3 regions of the Lysinibacillus sp. BS3 genome follow, and region 1 is predicted to be linked to each of the others. Evidence: a T-box and tRNA genes for the amino acid it is inferred to sense, from the RefSeq annotation. Region 1 holds a T-box; the other regions hold tRNA genes.
What was found. A T-box is a leader RNA that pairs with one kind of tRNA and senses whether it is charged. The one in region 1 lies ahead of metG (methionine--tRNA ligase), so its partner is inferred to be a tRNA-Met.

Region 1 (4,343 bases):
ACAAGGTTTTTTATTGTAGTTCCAAAAGGTGAATTGCGATAGGGCCTCTTGCGGATGACAACTATTTTCGCTGAGGCATCATACGTTTAGGAGGAAAATAAATTGAATTTAACAACATTAGGTTTTACAACATATTTTGAAGAGCAAATGATAGAAATGAAAAAACAGGCTAAATTAAAAAATTGTGTGCCTGCAAGGGTTACTTTAGAGCATAAGCATTCTTATCGGGTGTTAGCTGAAGAGGGAGAATGGCTTGCGACAATTGCTGGTCATTATGCGTATACATCTTTAGCGAGGGAGGACTATCCAGCAGTTGGTGATTGGGTGCTAGTGGAGAAAATGCCCGGAGAGGAACGAGCAATTATTCATCAGCTATTCCAACGAAAATCCGTATTTTCACGTAAAGTTGCAGGAACGGAAATTCAAGAACAGATTGTCGCATCAAATGTCGATATTGTGTTACTTGTTATGAGCTTGAACGAAGATTTTAATATTCGACGTTTGGAGAGATATTTAGTGGCTGCTTGGGATTCAGGGGCAAAGCCCATTATTGTCCTGACAAAAGCTGATTTATGCGAGGATGTTTCGAGCTTAGTACAAGAAGTGGAGTCTGTAGCCTTTGGTGTGGATATCTTTGTAACGAGTGCTCTATCGGGAGAAGGTCTAAAGGAAATTCAGACGTTATTCACAGAGGGGGTCACGGGGGCACTATTGGGGTCTTCTGGAGCAGGGAAATCCACATTAACAAATGCTTTATGTGGTGAGATACTAATGAAGGTAGCGGGTATACGTGAGGATGATGCCAAGGGACGACATACAACAACCCATCGAGAGCTAGTAGTATTGCCTGCTGGTGGCTGTCTAATTGATACGCCAGGAATGCGTGAGCTTCAACTGTGGGATCAAGGGGATAGTTTAGCTTCTAGCTTTCAAGATATTGAGGAACTAGCAACAGCTTGTCGTTATCGTGATTGTACACATCAAAAAGAGCCTTATTGTGCTGTCCAGCAAGCTATTGTAGATGGGGACTTGGACCAATATCGTCTACAAAGCTATTTTAAGCTGCAAAGAGAATTGGCTTATATGGAGCGCAAAACAAATACGCAAGCAAAACTTGAGGAGCAACGCAAGTGGAAGCAAATAGCCAAGGGAATGAAAAAGGGGAAGAAATAATCAATAGGAGCACAGCCATGACAATTAAAAACATCAATCATTTATTGTTTTCAGTTTCTAATTTAGAGGAATCCATCACTTTTTATGAAAGAGTATTTGATGCCAAGTTGCTAGTAAAGGGGAACAGCACAGCCTATTTTGATGTAAATGGGCTGTGGCTAGCTCTGAATGTAGAAAAGGATATACCCCGTAATGACATCCATCATTCCTATACACACATTGCCTTCACAATCGCTGAGGATGACTTTGATAAGGTGTATGACAGATTGGTTCAGCTAAAGGTCAATATTTTAGCAGGTCGGCAAAGAGATGAAAAGGATAAAAAATCGATTTACTTTACAGATCCTGATGGTCATAAATTTGAATTTCATACAGGAACTTTGCAAGATCGTTTGGATTATTATAAGCAAGAAAAGCAGCATATGGTGTTTTTTGATAACTAATTAAGGAGAGATTTTATGAATAAAGCGTTTATTTTTGATATGGACGGAACATTATTTCAAACCAATCTTATTTTAGAGCCTGCGCTCGACGCAACATTTGATGTGCTGCGGACAAACGGCTTGTGGCAGGGAGAAACACCTATAGAAAAATATAGAGAAATAATGGGGGTTCCTTTACCTGTTGTGTGGGAAACATTATGTCCTATGCATGCTTTAGAGATACGAGAAGAGAGCAATGTATTATTCCATGTAAAGCTGATTGAGCAAATACGTGGACATAAAGGTGCTTTGTATCCAAACGCTGAACAAACCCTTGCAACATTGTCAGAGAATTATCCGTTATACATAGCGAGTAATGGACAGATTGACTATTTACAAGCAATCGTCGAAACCTATCAGTTGGAGCGTTTTATAAAGGGAATCTATAGCATTCAAGCAATTGCAAGTGGGCATAAATCGGATCTGGTCAAAAGAGTTGTAGATGAAAATACAATTGATTATGGAGCAGTGGTAGGAGATCGTTCTTCGGATATCCAAGCTGCACAGGACAATCAATTACTATCAATAGGTGTTCGCTTTGACTTTGCACAAGACAAGGAGTTAGAAAAAGCAGATATAGTAATTGATGATTTAACTGATTTGCTAAAGGTTACATTCGATTAACTCGAGAAAATGAATCAAAAAAAAGACGCTTTTACAACAATCATTGCATTTCCTCACAAGAAGGCGTAAAATAATGCCAATCCTATAGAAAAAGCATTGAGAAGGAAAAGTAAATTGGATTAGCATTTTGTAGAGAGCCTCTGTTGGTGTAAATGAGGTAAATGAACCCTTTTGAAAATGACCTTTGAGCTTCGTACCGAAAGCTTTTTAGCCAGTAGATTACGACGAGATGGGCACTCGTTACAACAGCAGCAGTATCTCTTTTTTGAGTGAAGACGTACTGATAGAGGCAAATAGTGTAAGCTATTTGTAAATATAGGTGGTAACACGGGTATACTCGTCCTAATCAGATTTGATTAGGGCGATTTTTTTTTACCATTTTTTCTGTGAGGGGAGCAATTTAGAATGACGATTGTTATTGGAGGCGCTTGGCCGTATGCAAATGGCTCTTTGCATTTAGGGCATGTTGCCGCATTATTACCAGGTGATATTTTGGCTAGATATTACCGACAAAAAGGTGAGCAGGTTTTATATGTATCAGGCAGTGATTGTAATGGTACACCCATTTCTATACGTGCCGCACAAGAGAATACAACGACAGAAGCTATAGCTAATCACTATCATGAGGAGTTTACTAGATGCTTTCATGATTTAGGATTTACCTATGATTTGTACACAAGAACGGATGCGGAGCACCACCATGAATCCGTTAAGGCCCTTTTCTTACAGCTACTGGCTAATAATTTCTTATACAAGAAGAAAATTGAACAGGCTTACTGTGAGACGGATAAACAATTTCTACCAGATCGATTTGTCGAGGGGCTCTGTCCAAATTGTGGAGCGAAAGCAAGGGGAGATCAATGTGATAACTGCTCAGAAATTTTAGACCCATTGGATTTAATTGATAAGCGCTGCAAAATTTGTGGGAACGAACCTGTTATTCGGGAAACTGAGCACTTTTATTTTACCTTTAGTCAATTTCAAGGAAGGTTGGAGTCTTATTTAGCACAAGCGAAAGCCGAGAAACGTTGGCGTGACAATGCTTTAGGGTTAACGGAGCGATACTTGGCAGAGGGAGTTCCTGACCGAGCGGTAACAAGAGATTTACCGAATGGCATAGATGTTCCAGTGCCAGGTTTTGAAGGGAAAAAAATATATGTATGGATTGAAGCTGTAGCAGGGTACTTAACAGCAAGCTTGGAATGGGCAAAAGAGCATCAAATAGCTATTGAAGATTTATGGAATGAAGAGACCATTTCATACTATGTACATGGGAAGGATAATATTCCATTCCATACAGTTATTTGGCCAGCCATTTTAATGGGAATTGGATCCAAGGCATTACCTACCCATATCGTATCTAATGAGTATTTAACATTAGAAAAACGCAAATTATCTACTAGTCAGAATTGGGCTGTATGGGTTCCTTATATTTTAAGCCGTTATGATGCGGACTCTATTCGTTACTTCTTAACGATGAATGCGCCAGAAAATCGTGATACTGATTTTTCATGGCGGGAATTTATTTATAGCCATAATGGCGAACTACTCGGAGCCTATGGCAATTTTGTAAACCGTACATTGAAGTTTATTGAGAAATCATTTGCTTGTCAGGTGCCACAAGCGGAGGTGGATAGCGACATTCGAAAACAAACCGTACAATTGTTTAATGAAGCGGGTGTTCTTATCGAAGGTGGTCATTTCAAACAGGCGTTAGAATCGATTTTTGAGTATATTCGCGGTGCTAATCGTTATTTTGATGAACAACAGCCATGGCTGCAGGTAAAAGAAAACGTAGAGGCAGGTAATCGTACATTAGCAACTTGCGTCTATATCATTGCGAATTTAGGACAGCTGCTGCATCCTTTCTTACCGTTTTCAGCAAAGAAAGTAAGAAATATGTTAGGTATAAATGAAATGATGTGGCATGAGCAAGTAGATCTCCCTAAAGTCATTCGAGAGGTGACACCATTATTTGAACGTCTTGATATCGAACGAATCGATGAGGAATATCAAAAACTAGTTAGGGATAGTCACTAGGATTGAAAAAGCAGTATGGCACAA
Region 2 (4,343 bases), 370 kb from region 1:
ATAATCACTTTCAACGAATCAAGATTTTCCATTTCTTCAAATAGATTGTGGCCCTGATATTGAATCCAGGCATGTGCCTCTAAGGGAAATTTTTTTATCCCTATTACCATGTTTACTGGTATACCATACTTAGATTGAAGTATCTTATAACCAATTAACGTTTTGTGTATACAATCTGCTTTCCTAGGATACCAACAGCAAACTTGGTCTAAAAGAATAAACCACTCCAAAATCTCTTCAGAATTCTCCTCAGTAAAAATCTCTTTAGAACCCTCTATAGTATATTTTTTTATATAGCGTCTAAAGACTTCATCAAAACCTTTTCTCCGTATTTGGAAATCTAAAAATATTAATTCTTTGTATAAATATAAAATATTATACAAATTTAATTAAACCTCCTTTTGACAACGAATTTAAAAATCCATCTAAATCCTTTTGAATAATTAAAATATCTTCATTTGTCCTTTTAGCTATTAATTTGGAAATATCAGAGACTATTGGTGTTTTATCAAACTCTTCCCAAATAAATGAACTAAATTTATCTAGTGCGTAAATTTGATTCGTATAAATATTAATAATTAGATATTCATCCTCTTCTTTATAGGAAAGAAGATACTTTGATTTTTTTACACGCATCCCTTTTACCACTTCCTCCTCTTTTACATTGTGAACAATCCTTTAATACTGTTCCTGTATTACTACTATACACAGTCATAAGCTCTAACAGTCTCTTTACTCTTATCATCTTCTTTCTTCCACATAACCGTATTTTTTCTACTTACTCCATTACGTTTATGATTATATAAATGTAGTGGAGTAAAATGACAACTCTTGTGCTATCGATTACATCCACATCAAGTCCATCACTCAACACATATATAAAAACTGCACCTTCTAGTTGATTGTTAACTTTCAATCAACTAGAAGATGCAACTCGTAGGGTTTTATTGGTCCATGAAAGATCTTAAAAATAGAAATCTAAAAATCAATGTATAAAAGAAAATATTCTCTCTCCACCAAAGTTCAAAAAATTATTGATGTTGAAACAGATGTCTTTGTCTTTTACCTAAAATCTATAGGATAAACCTATTCTTTTCAGGCGTCTAAAATGGCACAACCTTTATAGAAAAATATTGTAAAGATATTTATTACCCTCTAAAGCCCTGTAAAATTTGTAAAACAAATTTACCTGTTTTACATAAACATAACTGCTTAGTCTATCATAGCGAACGTTCTGACACACAATGTTTTATCACATAAAAAAACAAGAATGCTAATATAAACATTCTTGTTTTAATTATGTTTCTAATGATTCCTTTGGAGATTCAAACCCATGAGTAACTTCTATGTTAAAACTCATACTATTCTCTTCCAATGAATTTTCTATACTTTTTTTATTCTCGTTGACCTTTTCTTCAAAAAGAATCCTTCTCTTTCTAAACCTGTTGCAATTCCCCTAATATAAAAAGCTCATAAACCCTGTTATATCAAGATTTATGAGCTTTCTTAATTTTTATTAATTTGATGATACCGGTGGTCGGGGTCGAACCGACACTCCAAAGGAACACGATTTTGAGTCGTGCGCGTCTGCCAATTCCGCCACACCGGCATAATGGAGATAAAAAAAATCGGATAAACCGATTAACAGTTAAAATATGGAGGCGGCAACCGGATTTGAACCGGTGATAAGGGTGTTGCAGACCCGTGCCTTACCACTTGGCTATGCCGCCGTCATACATGGAGCGGAAGACGAGGTTCGAACTCGCGACCCCCACCTTGGCAAGGTGGTGTTCTACCACTGAACTACTTCCGCAAAAATGGCTGGGGTACTAGGATTCGAACCTAGGCATGACGGAATCAAAATCCGTTGCCTTACCGCTTGGCTATACCCCAACAATGGGGCGACTGATGGGAATCGAACCCACGAATGCCGGAACCACAATCCGGTGCGTTAACCACTTCGCCACAATCGCCATAAAATTAATTGGCAGGGGCAGTAGGAATCGAACCCACACCAAAGGTTTTGGAGACCTCTATTCTACCGTTGAACTATGCCCCTAAAATAATAAAACTGGTGGAGGGGGACGGATTCGAACCGCCGAACCCTAAGGAGCGGATTTACAGTCCGCCGCGTTTAGCCACTTCGCTACCCCTCCGGGAATATCTGGTGCCGGCTATAGGAATCGAACCCACGACCTACTGATTACAAGTCAGTTGCTCTACCTGCTGAGCTAAACCGGCAAAAAAATAAGATGGGTCAGGACGGAATCGAACCGCCGACACTTAGAGCTTCAATCTAATGCTCTACCAACTGAGCTACTGACCCATATTTTAAAATAAATGGCGGTCCCGACCGGGATCGAACCGGCGATCTCCTGCGTGACAGGCAGGCATGTTAACCGCTACACCACGGGACCATTTGGTTGCGGGGGCTGGATTTGAACCAACGACCTTCGGGTTATGAGCCCGACGAGCTACCACTGCTCCACCCCGCGATAATACTATAATATTGTTAAAATAATGGTGGAGGATGACGGGCTCGAACCGCCGACCCTCTGCTTGTAAGGCAGATGCTCTCCCAGCTGAGCTAATCCTCCATCTGGGTATTGAATTGGTGACCCCTACGGGATTCGAACCCGTGTTACCGCCGTGAAAGGGCGGTGTCTTAACCACTTGACCAAGGGGCCATCGTTTGGAACACATCAAAGTGCTGGCGGAGAGTAAGGGATTTGAACCCTTGAGACAGTGTTAACCGCCTACACGATTTCCAATCGTGCTCCTTCGGCCACTCGGACAACTCTCCAAGAATGGCTCCGAAGGCAGGACTCGAACCTGCGACAACCTGATTAACAGTCAGGTGCTACTACCAACTGAGCTACTTCGGAATAATTTTAGTATATAGCCTAGCGACGTCCTACTCTCACAGGGGGAAGCCCCCAACTACCATCGGCGCTAAAGAGCTTAACTTCCGTGTTCGGTATGGGAACGGGTGTGACCTCTTTGCCATCATCACTAGACTATTTGAAAGACAATACTTATTATAACATATCTTATAAAAATTACAAGTATATTCTAATATTTTATTCTTTCAAAACTGGATAAACGGTGCATTGAATGTTTCAAACTTTTTTGGTTAAGTCCTCGATCGATTAGTATTCGTCAGCTCCATGTGTCACCACACTTCCACCTCGAACCTATCTACCTCATCGTCTTTGAGGGATCTTACTTACTTGCGTAATGGGAAATCTCATCTTGAGGGGGGCTTCATGCTTAGATGCTTTCAGCACTTATCCCGTCCACACATAGCTACCCAGCGATGCCTTTGGCAAGACAACTGGTACACCAGCGGTGTGTCCATCCCGGTCCTCTCGTACTAAGGACAGCTCCTCTCAAATTTCCTACGCCCACGACGGATAGGGACCGAACTGTCTCACGACGTTCTGAACCCAGCTCGCGTACCGCTTTAATGGGCGAACAGCCCAACCCTTGGGACCGACTACAGCCCCAGGATGCGATGAGCCGACATCGAGGTGCCAAACCTCCCCGTCGATGTGGACTCTTGGGGGAGATAAGCCTGTTATCCCCGGGGTAGCTTTTATCCGTTGAGCGATGGCCCTTCCATGCGGAACCACCGGATCACTAAGCCCGTCTTTCGACCCTGCTCGACTTGTAGGTCTCGCAGTCAAGCTCCCTTGTGCCTTTACACTCTACGAATGATTTCCAACCATTCTGAGGGAACCTTTGGGCGCCTCCGTTACCTTTTAGGAGGCGACCGCCCCAGTCAAACTGTCCGCCTGACACTGTCTCCTGCCCCGCTAAGGGGCATGGGTTAGAATTTCAATACAACCAGGGTAGTATCCCACCGACGCCTCCTTCGAAGCTGGCGCTCCGAGATCTCTGGCTCCTACCTATCCTGTACAAGTTGTACCAAAATTCAATATCAGGCTACAGTAAAGCTCCACGGGGTCTTTCCGTCCTGTCGCGGGTAACCTGCATCTTCACAGGTACTATAATTTCACCGAGTCTCTCGTTGAGACAGTGCCCAGATCGTTACGCCTTTCGTGCGGGTCGGAACTTACCCGACAAGGAATTTCGCTACCTTAGGACCGTTATAGTTACGGCCGCCGTTTACTGGGGCTTCAATTCGCAGCTTCGCTTGCGCTAACCACTCCTCTTAACCTTCCAGCACCGGGCAGGCGTCAGCCCCTATACGTCACCTTACGGTTTTGCAGAGACCTGTGTTTTTGCTAAACAGTCGCCTGGGCCTATTCACTGCGGCTCTCATGCGCTTGCACGCTCAAGAGCACCCCTTCTCCCGAAGTTACGGGGTCATTTTGCCGAGT
Region 3 (4,343 bases), 700 kb from region 1:
TTTATCAATAAAGAAAAAATTAGGTTCTAAATTATTTATTCCTGGCCACCATTATCAAAAAGATGAAGTCATTCAATTTGCAGATTCAACTGGGGATTCTTTACAGTTAGCTCAATTATCTGCAGCAAATAAGGAAGCTGAACACATCGTATTTTGCGGTGTACATTTTATGGCAGAAACTGCTGATATGCTGACAACGAAACAGCAACATGTCTATTTACCAGATATGCGCGCTGGTTGTTCAATGGCTGATATGGCTGATATTTATCAAACTGAACAAGCATGGCCAATTCTTCAAGAACTCTTTGGTGATACGATTATTCCTCTAACCTATGTTAACTCAACTGCGGCTATTAAAGCCTTTACTGGAAGACATGGTGGTGCTTGTGTCACTTCATCGAATGCAAAGGAACTTGTTCAATGGGCTTTTACCCAAAAACAGCGTATCTTCTTTTTACCTGACCAACATTTAGGAAGAAATACTGCCTATGATTTAGGTATACCTCTTGAAAATATGGCTGTTTGGAATCCACATAAGAACTTGCTCGAAACAAAAGAGCCACTTGAAAATATCCAGGTTATTCTTTGGAAGGGTCACTGCTCTGTGCACGAAGGTTTTACTGTTCAACATACAGAGGTTATTCGCAAAGAACACCCGACTATGAGGATAATTGTTCACCCTGAGTGCAGCCGTGAAGTGGTTGCAGCGGCTGATGATGCAGGCTCCACAAAATACATTATTGATACAATCAATCGAGCTCCAAGCGGATCTGCATGGGCAATTGGAACAGAAATGAACCTTGTCAATCGCATTATTAAGCAGCATCCTGATAAACATATTGTCTCCTTAAACGAAAACTTTTGTCCTTGTTTAACAATGAATCGAATTGACCTTCCACATTTGTTATGGAGCTTAGAAAGTATTGAGCAAGGTCAACCTCATAACCGTATACAAGTAGATGAACATACTACCGCTGAAGCACTTAGTTCACTTGAAAGAATGCTAGCCAGAGGATAAATAGTTAAAACTTTTTAAACAGAAAGGTTGAAGATATAACCTTTCTGTTTTTGTTGACATAACGCCTACTTCTAATAGTGCTAATGGCTTCCATTTGCGCCCCGCTTTGCTATAATTGACACGACTTTATGCTCCATGATACTGTCAATTTGGAGGTGATACTAAATGGCTTTTCAATCGAAAAATATCTTTATCAATTTACCAGTACAAGATCTAAACAAATCTATCAGTTTTTTTAAGGAATTAGGTTTTGAGTTCAATCAACAATTCAGTGATGAAACAACAGCCTCAATGATTATTAGTGAAAATATCTTCGTATTAATAATGGTTGAAGAACGATTTAAAGGATTTAGTAAGAAAGAAGTTACAGATACTACTACTTCTGCAGAAGCAATCTTATGTCTTTCTGCTGAAAATCGTGAACAAGTAGATCAATTAGTGAATAAGGCTCTTGCCTCTGGTGGTAAACCTTATAGTGAACCACAAGATCACGGATTTATGTATGGTTGGGGTTTTCAAGATGTAGATGGGCATATCTGGGAAGTAGTTTATATGGATGAAAATGCATTGAATCAAGAGTAAATTTTGTATCTATGAATATCAAAAAACAGTAGATGCAATTGCATCTACTGTTTCTAGTATGACCCGTACGGGATTCGAACCCGTGTTACCGCCGTGAAAGGGCGGTGTCTTAACCACTTGACCAACGGGCCCATGGCGGAGAAGGAGGGATTTGAACCCTCGCGCCGGTTACCCGACCTACACCCTTAGCAGGGGCGCCTCTTCAGCCTCTTGAGTACTTCCCCAAAATAAAAATGGCTCCGAAGGCAGGACTCGAACCTGCGACAACCTGATTAACAGTCAGGTGCTACTACCAACTGAGCTACTTCGGAATAATGGTGGGCCTAAATGGACTCGAACCATCGACCTCACGCTTATCAGGCGTGCGCTCTAACCAGCTGAGCTATAGGCCCTTGGAGCGGGTGATGGGAATCGAACCCACGACATCAGCTTGGAAGGCTGAGGTTTTACCATTAAACTACACCCGCATAAATGGTGGGTCAGGACGGAATCGAACCGCCGACACTTAGAGCTTCAATCTAATGCTCTACCAACTGAGCTACTGACCCATTTCGTCCATGCTAAGCTTGCTCACTCTTTTGCTTCTCATGACTTTTATCTTTAAAAATGGCGGTCCCGACCGGGATCGAACCGGCGATCTCCTGCGTGACAGGCAGGCATGTTAACCGCTACACCACGGGACCTTTTGGTTGCGGGGGCCGGATTTGAACCAACGACCTTCGGGTTATGAGCCCGACGAGCTACCACTGCTCCACCCCGCGATAATTTTATGTTGTTTCGAGTTTTTAAAGCACCATTTATAAAAATTTAAAACTGGAGGAGGTAGAGGGATTCGAACCCCCGCGCGGTGTTACCCGCCTGTCGGTTTTCAAGACCGATCCCTTCAGCCAGACTTGGGTATACCTCCGTTACAATATATAAATGGTGGACCTTGCAGGACTCGAACCTGCGACCGGACGGTTATGAGCCGTCTGCTCTAACCAACTGAGCTAAAGGTCCTTTAAGATGGCGGCAGAGGGGATCGAACCCCCGACCTTACGGGTATGAACCGTACGCTCTAGCCAGCTGAGCTACGCCGCCAGGATCTTTATACTGGTTAATTTACTTATGGTGGAGCCTAGCGGGATCGAACCGCTGACCTCCTGCGTGCAAGGCAGGCGCTCTCCCAGCTGAGCTAAGGCCCCATAATCTTTTTGGAAATGGTCGGGAAGACAGGATTCGAACCTGCGACCCCTTGGTCCCAAACCAAGTGCTCTACCAAGCTGAGCTACTTCCCGTTGTTCTTTTGGCGCGCCCGACAGGAGTCGAACCCATAACCTTCTGATCCGTAGTCAGACGCTCTATCCAATTGAGCTACGGGCGCATTTAAAATGGTGCCGAGGACCGGAATCGAACCGGTACGGTAGTCACCTACCGCAGGATTTTAAGTCCTGTGCGTCTGCCAGTTCCGCCACCCCGGCACATTTGGAGCGGAAGACGAGGTTCGAACTCGCGACCCCCACCTTGGCAAGGTGGTGTTCTACCACTGAACTACTTCCGCATGTGCATAAGCTTTTTTATCTGGCAATGAAAATAATGGTGCGGGTGAAGGGAGTCGAACCCCCACGCCTTGCGGCGCTAGATCCTAAGTCTAGTGCGTCTGCCAATTCCGCCACACCCGCTTATTATTATTTATAAATGGTGAGCCATGAAGGACTCGAACCTTCGACCCTCTGATTAAAAGTCAGATGCTCTACCAACTGAGCTAATGGCTCGAAAAAATGGTGCCGGCTATAGGAATCGAACCCACGACCTACTGATTACAAGTCAGTTGCTCTACCTGCTGAGCTAAACCGGCATATGGTGGAGGATGACGGGCTCGAACCGCCGACCCTCTGCTTGTAAGGCAGATGCTCTCCCAGCTGAGCTAATCCTCCTGGGTATTATGCCTAGCGACGTCCTACTCTCACAGGGGGAAGCCCCCAACTACCATCGGTGCTAAAGAGCTTAACTTCCGTGTTCGGTATGGGAACGGGTGTGACCTCTTTGCCATCATCACTAGACTATGGTCGACCTTCCATACACGGCGTACTGCTGTATCTAGAAGCTCTCTTTTTAGAAAGATTTGCTCTTTCAAAACTGGATAAACGGTGCATTGAATGTTTCAAACGTTTTGGTTAAGTCCTCGATCGATTAGTATTCGTCAGCTCCATGTGTCACCACACTTCCACCTCGAACCTATCTACCTCATCGTCTTTGAGGGATCTTACTTACTTGCGTAATGGGAAATCTCATCTTGAGGGGGGCTTCATGCTTAGATGCTTTCAGCACTTATCCCGTCCACACATAGCTACCCAGCGATGCCTTTGGCAAGACAACTGGTACACCAGCGGTGTGTCCATCCCGGTCCTCTCGTACTAAGGACAGCTCCTCTCAAATTTCCTACGCCCACGACGGATAGGGACCGAACTGTCTCACGACGTTCTGAACCCAGCTCGCGTACCGCTTTAATGGGCGAACAGCCCAACCCTTGGGACCGACTACAGCCCCAGGATGCGATGAGCCGACATCGAGGTGCCAAACCTCCCCGTCGATGTGGACTCTTGGGGGAGATAAGCCTGTTATCCCCGGGGTAGCTTTTATCCGTTGAGCGATGGCCCTTCCATGCGGAACCACCGGATCACTAAGCCCGTCTTTCGACCCTGCTCGACTTGTAGGTCTCGCAGTCAAGCTCCCTTGTGCCTTTACACTCTACGAATGATTT

Region 2: it encodes a tRNA-Met, which carries the amino acid that the T-box ahead of metG (methionine--tRNA ligase) is inferred to sense. The anticodon was not compared.
Region 3: it encodes a tRNA-Met, which carries the amino acid that the T-box ahead of metG (methionine--tRNA ligase) is inferred to sense. The anticodon was not compared.

What each region holds. Positions count from the first base shown of each region.
Region 1 covers NZ_CP154860.1:3,107,662-3,112,004, forward strand. The annotation lists gene rsgA (ribosome small subunit-dependent GTPase A) at 103-1,173, shown strand; gene fosM (FosM family fosfomycin resistance protein) at 1,191-1,616, shown strand; gene AAJG31_RS15355 (HAD hydrolase-like protein) at 1,632-2,279, shown strand; T-box leader at 2,367-2,627, shown strand; gene metG (methionine--tRNA ligase) at 2,685-4,319, shown strand.
Region 2 covers NZ_CP154860.1:3,479,946-3,484,288, reverse strand. The annotation lists gene AAJG31_RS17200 (lasso peptide biosynthesis B2 protein) at 1-383, opposite strand, end outside; gene AAJG31_RS17195 (PqqD family protein) at 376-648, opposite strand; tRNA gene AAJG31_RS17190 (tRNA-Leu) at 1,529-1,609, opposite strand; tRNA gene AAJG31_RS17185 (tRNA-Cys) at 1,657-1,730, opposite strand; tRNA gene AAJG31_RS17180 (tRNA-Gly) at 1,739-1,813, opposite strand; tRNA gene AAJG31_RS17175 (tRNA-Gln) at 1,819-1,893, opposite strand; tRNA gene AAJG31_RS17170 (tRNA-His) at 1,898-1,973, opposite strand; tRNA gene AAJG31_RS17165 (tRNA-Trp) at 1,986-2,059, opposite strand; tRNA gene AAJG31_RS17160 (tRNA-Tyr) at 2,073-2,156, opposite strand; tRNA gene AAJG31_RS17155 (tRNA-Thr) at 2,166-2,241, opposite strand; tRNA gene AAJG31_RS17150 (tRNA-Phe) at 2,254-2,326, opposite strand; tRNA gene AAJG31_RS17145 (tRNA-Asp) at 2,342-2,417, opposite strand; tRNA gene AAJG31_RS17140 (tRNA-Met) at 2,421-2,495, opposite strand; tRNA gene AAJG31_RS17135 (tRNA-Val) at 2,522-2,597, opposite strand; tRNA gene AAJG31_RS17130 (tRNA-Glu) at 2,613-2,687, opposite strand; tRNA gene AAJG31_RS17125 (tRNA-Ser) at 2,712-2,803, opposite strand; tRNA gene AAJG31_RS17120 (tRNA-Asn) at 2,809-2,885, opposite strand; rRNA gene rrf (5S ribosomal RNA) at 2,902-3,017, opposite strand; rRNA gene AAJG31_RS17110 (23S ribosomal RNA) at 3,130-4,343, opposite strand, start outside.
Region 3 covers NZ_CP154860.1:3,809,463-3,813,805, reverse strand. The annotation lists gene nadA (quinolinate synthase NadA) at 1-1,018, shown strand, start outside; gene AAJG31_RS18885 (VOC family protein) at 1,184-1,600, shown strand; tRNA gene AAJG31_RS18880 (tRNA-Glu) at 1,660-1,731, opposite strand; tRNA gene AAJG31_RS18875 (tRNA-Ser) at 1,734-1,824, opposite strand; tRNA gene AAJG31_RS18870 (tRNA-Asn) at 1,835-1,911, opposite strand; tRNA gene AAJG31_RS18865 (tRNA-Ile) at 1,916-1,992, opposite strand; tRNA gene AAJG31_RS18860 (tRNA-Gly) at 1,994-2,067, opposite strand; tRNA gene AAJG31_RS18855 (tRNA-Phe) at 2,073-2,148, opposite strand; tRNA gene AAJG31_RS18850 (tRNA-Asp) at 2,208-2,283, opposite strand; tRNA gene AAJG31_RS18845 (tRNA-Met) at 2,287-2,361, opposite strand; tRNA gene AAJG31_RS18840 (tRNA-Ser) at 2,415-2,507, opposite strand; tRNA gene AAJG31_RS18835 (tRNA-Ile) at 2,523-2,599, opposite strand; tRNA gene AAJG31_RS18830 (tRNA-Met) at 2,607-2,680, opposite strand; tRNA gene AAJG31_RS18825 (tRNA-Ala) at 2,709-2,784, opposite strand; tRNA gene AAJG31_RS18820 (tRNA-Pro) at 2,801-2,877, opposite strand; tRNA gene AAJG31_RS18815 (tRNA-Arg) at 2,887-2,963, opposite strand; tRNA gene AAJG31_RS18810 (tRNA-Leu) at 2,972-3,060, opposite strand; tRNA gene AAJG31_RS18805 (tRNA-Gly) at 3,066-3,140, opposite strand; tRNA gene AAJG31_RS18800 (tRNA-Leu) at 3,177-3,261, opposite strand; tRNA gene AAJG31_RS18795 (tRNA-Lys) at 3,279-3,354, opposite strand; tRNA gene AAJG31_RS18790 (tRNA-Thr) at 3,362-3,437, opposite strand; tRNA gene AAJG31_RS18785 (tRNA-Val) at 3,441-3,516, opposite strand; rRNA gene rrf (5S ribosomal RNA) at 3,527-3,642, opposite strand; rRNA gene AAJG31_RS18775 (23S ribosomal RNA) at 3,753-4,343, opposite strand, start outside.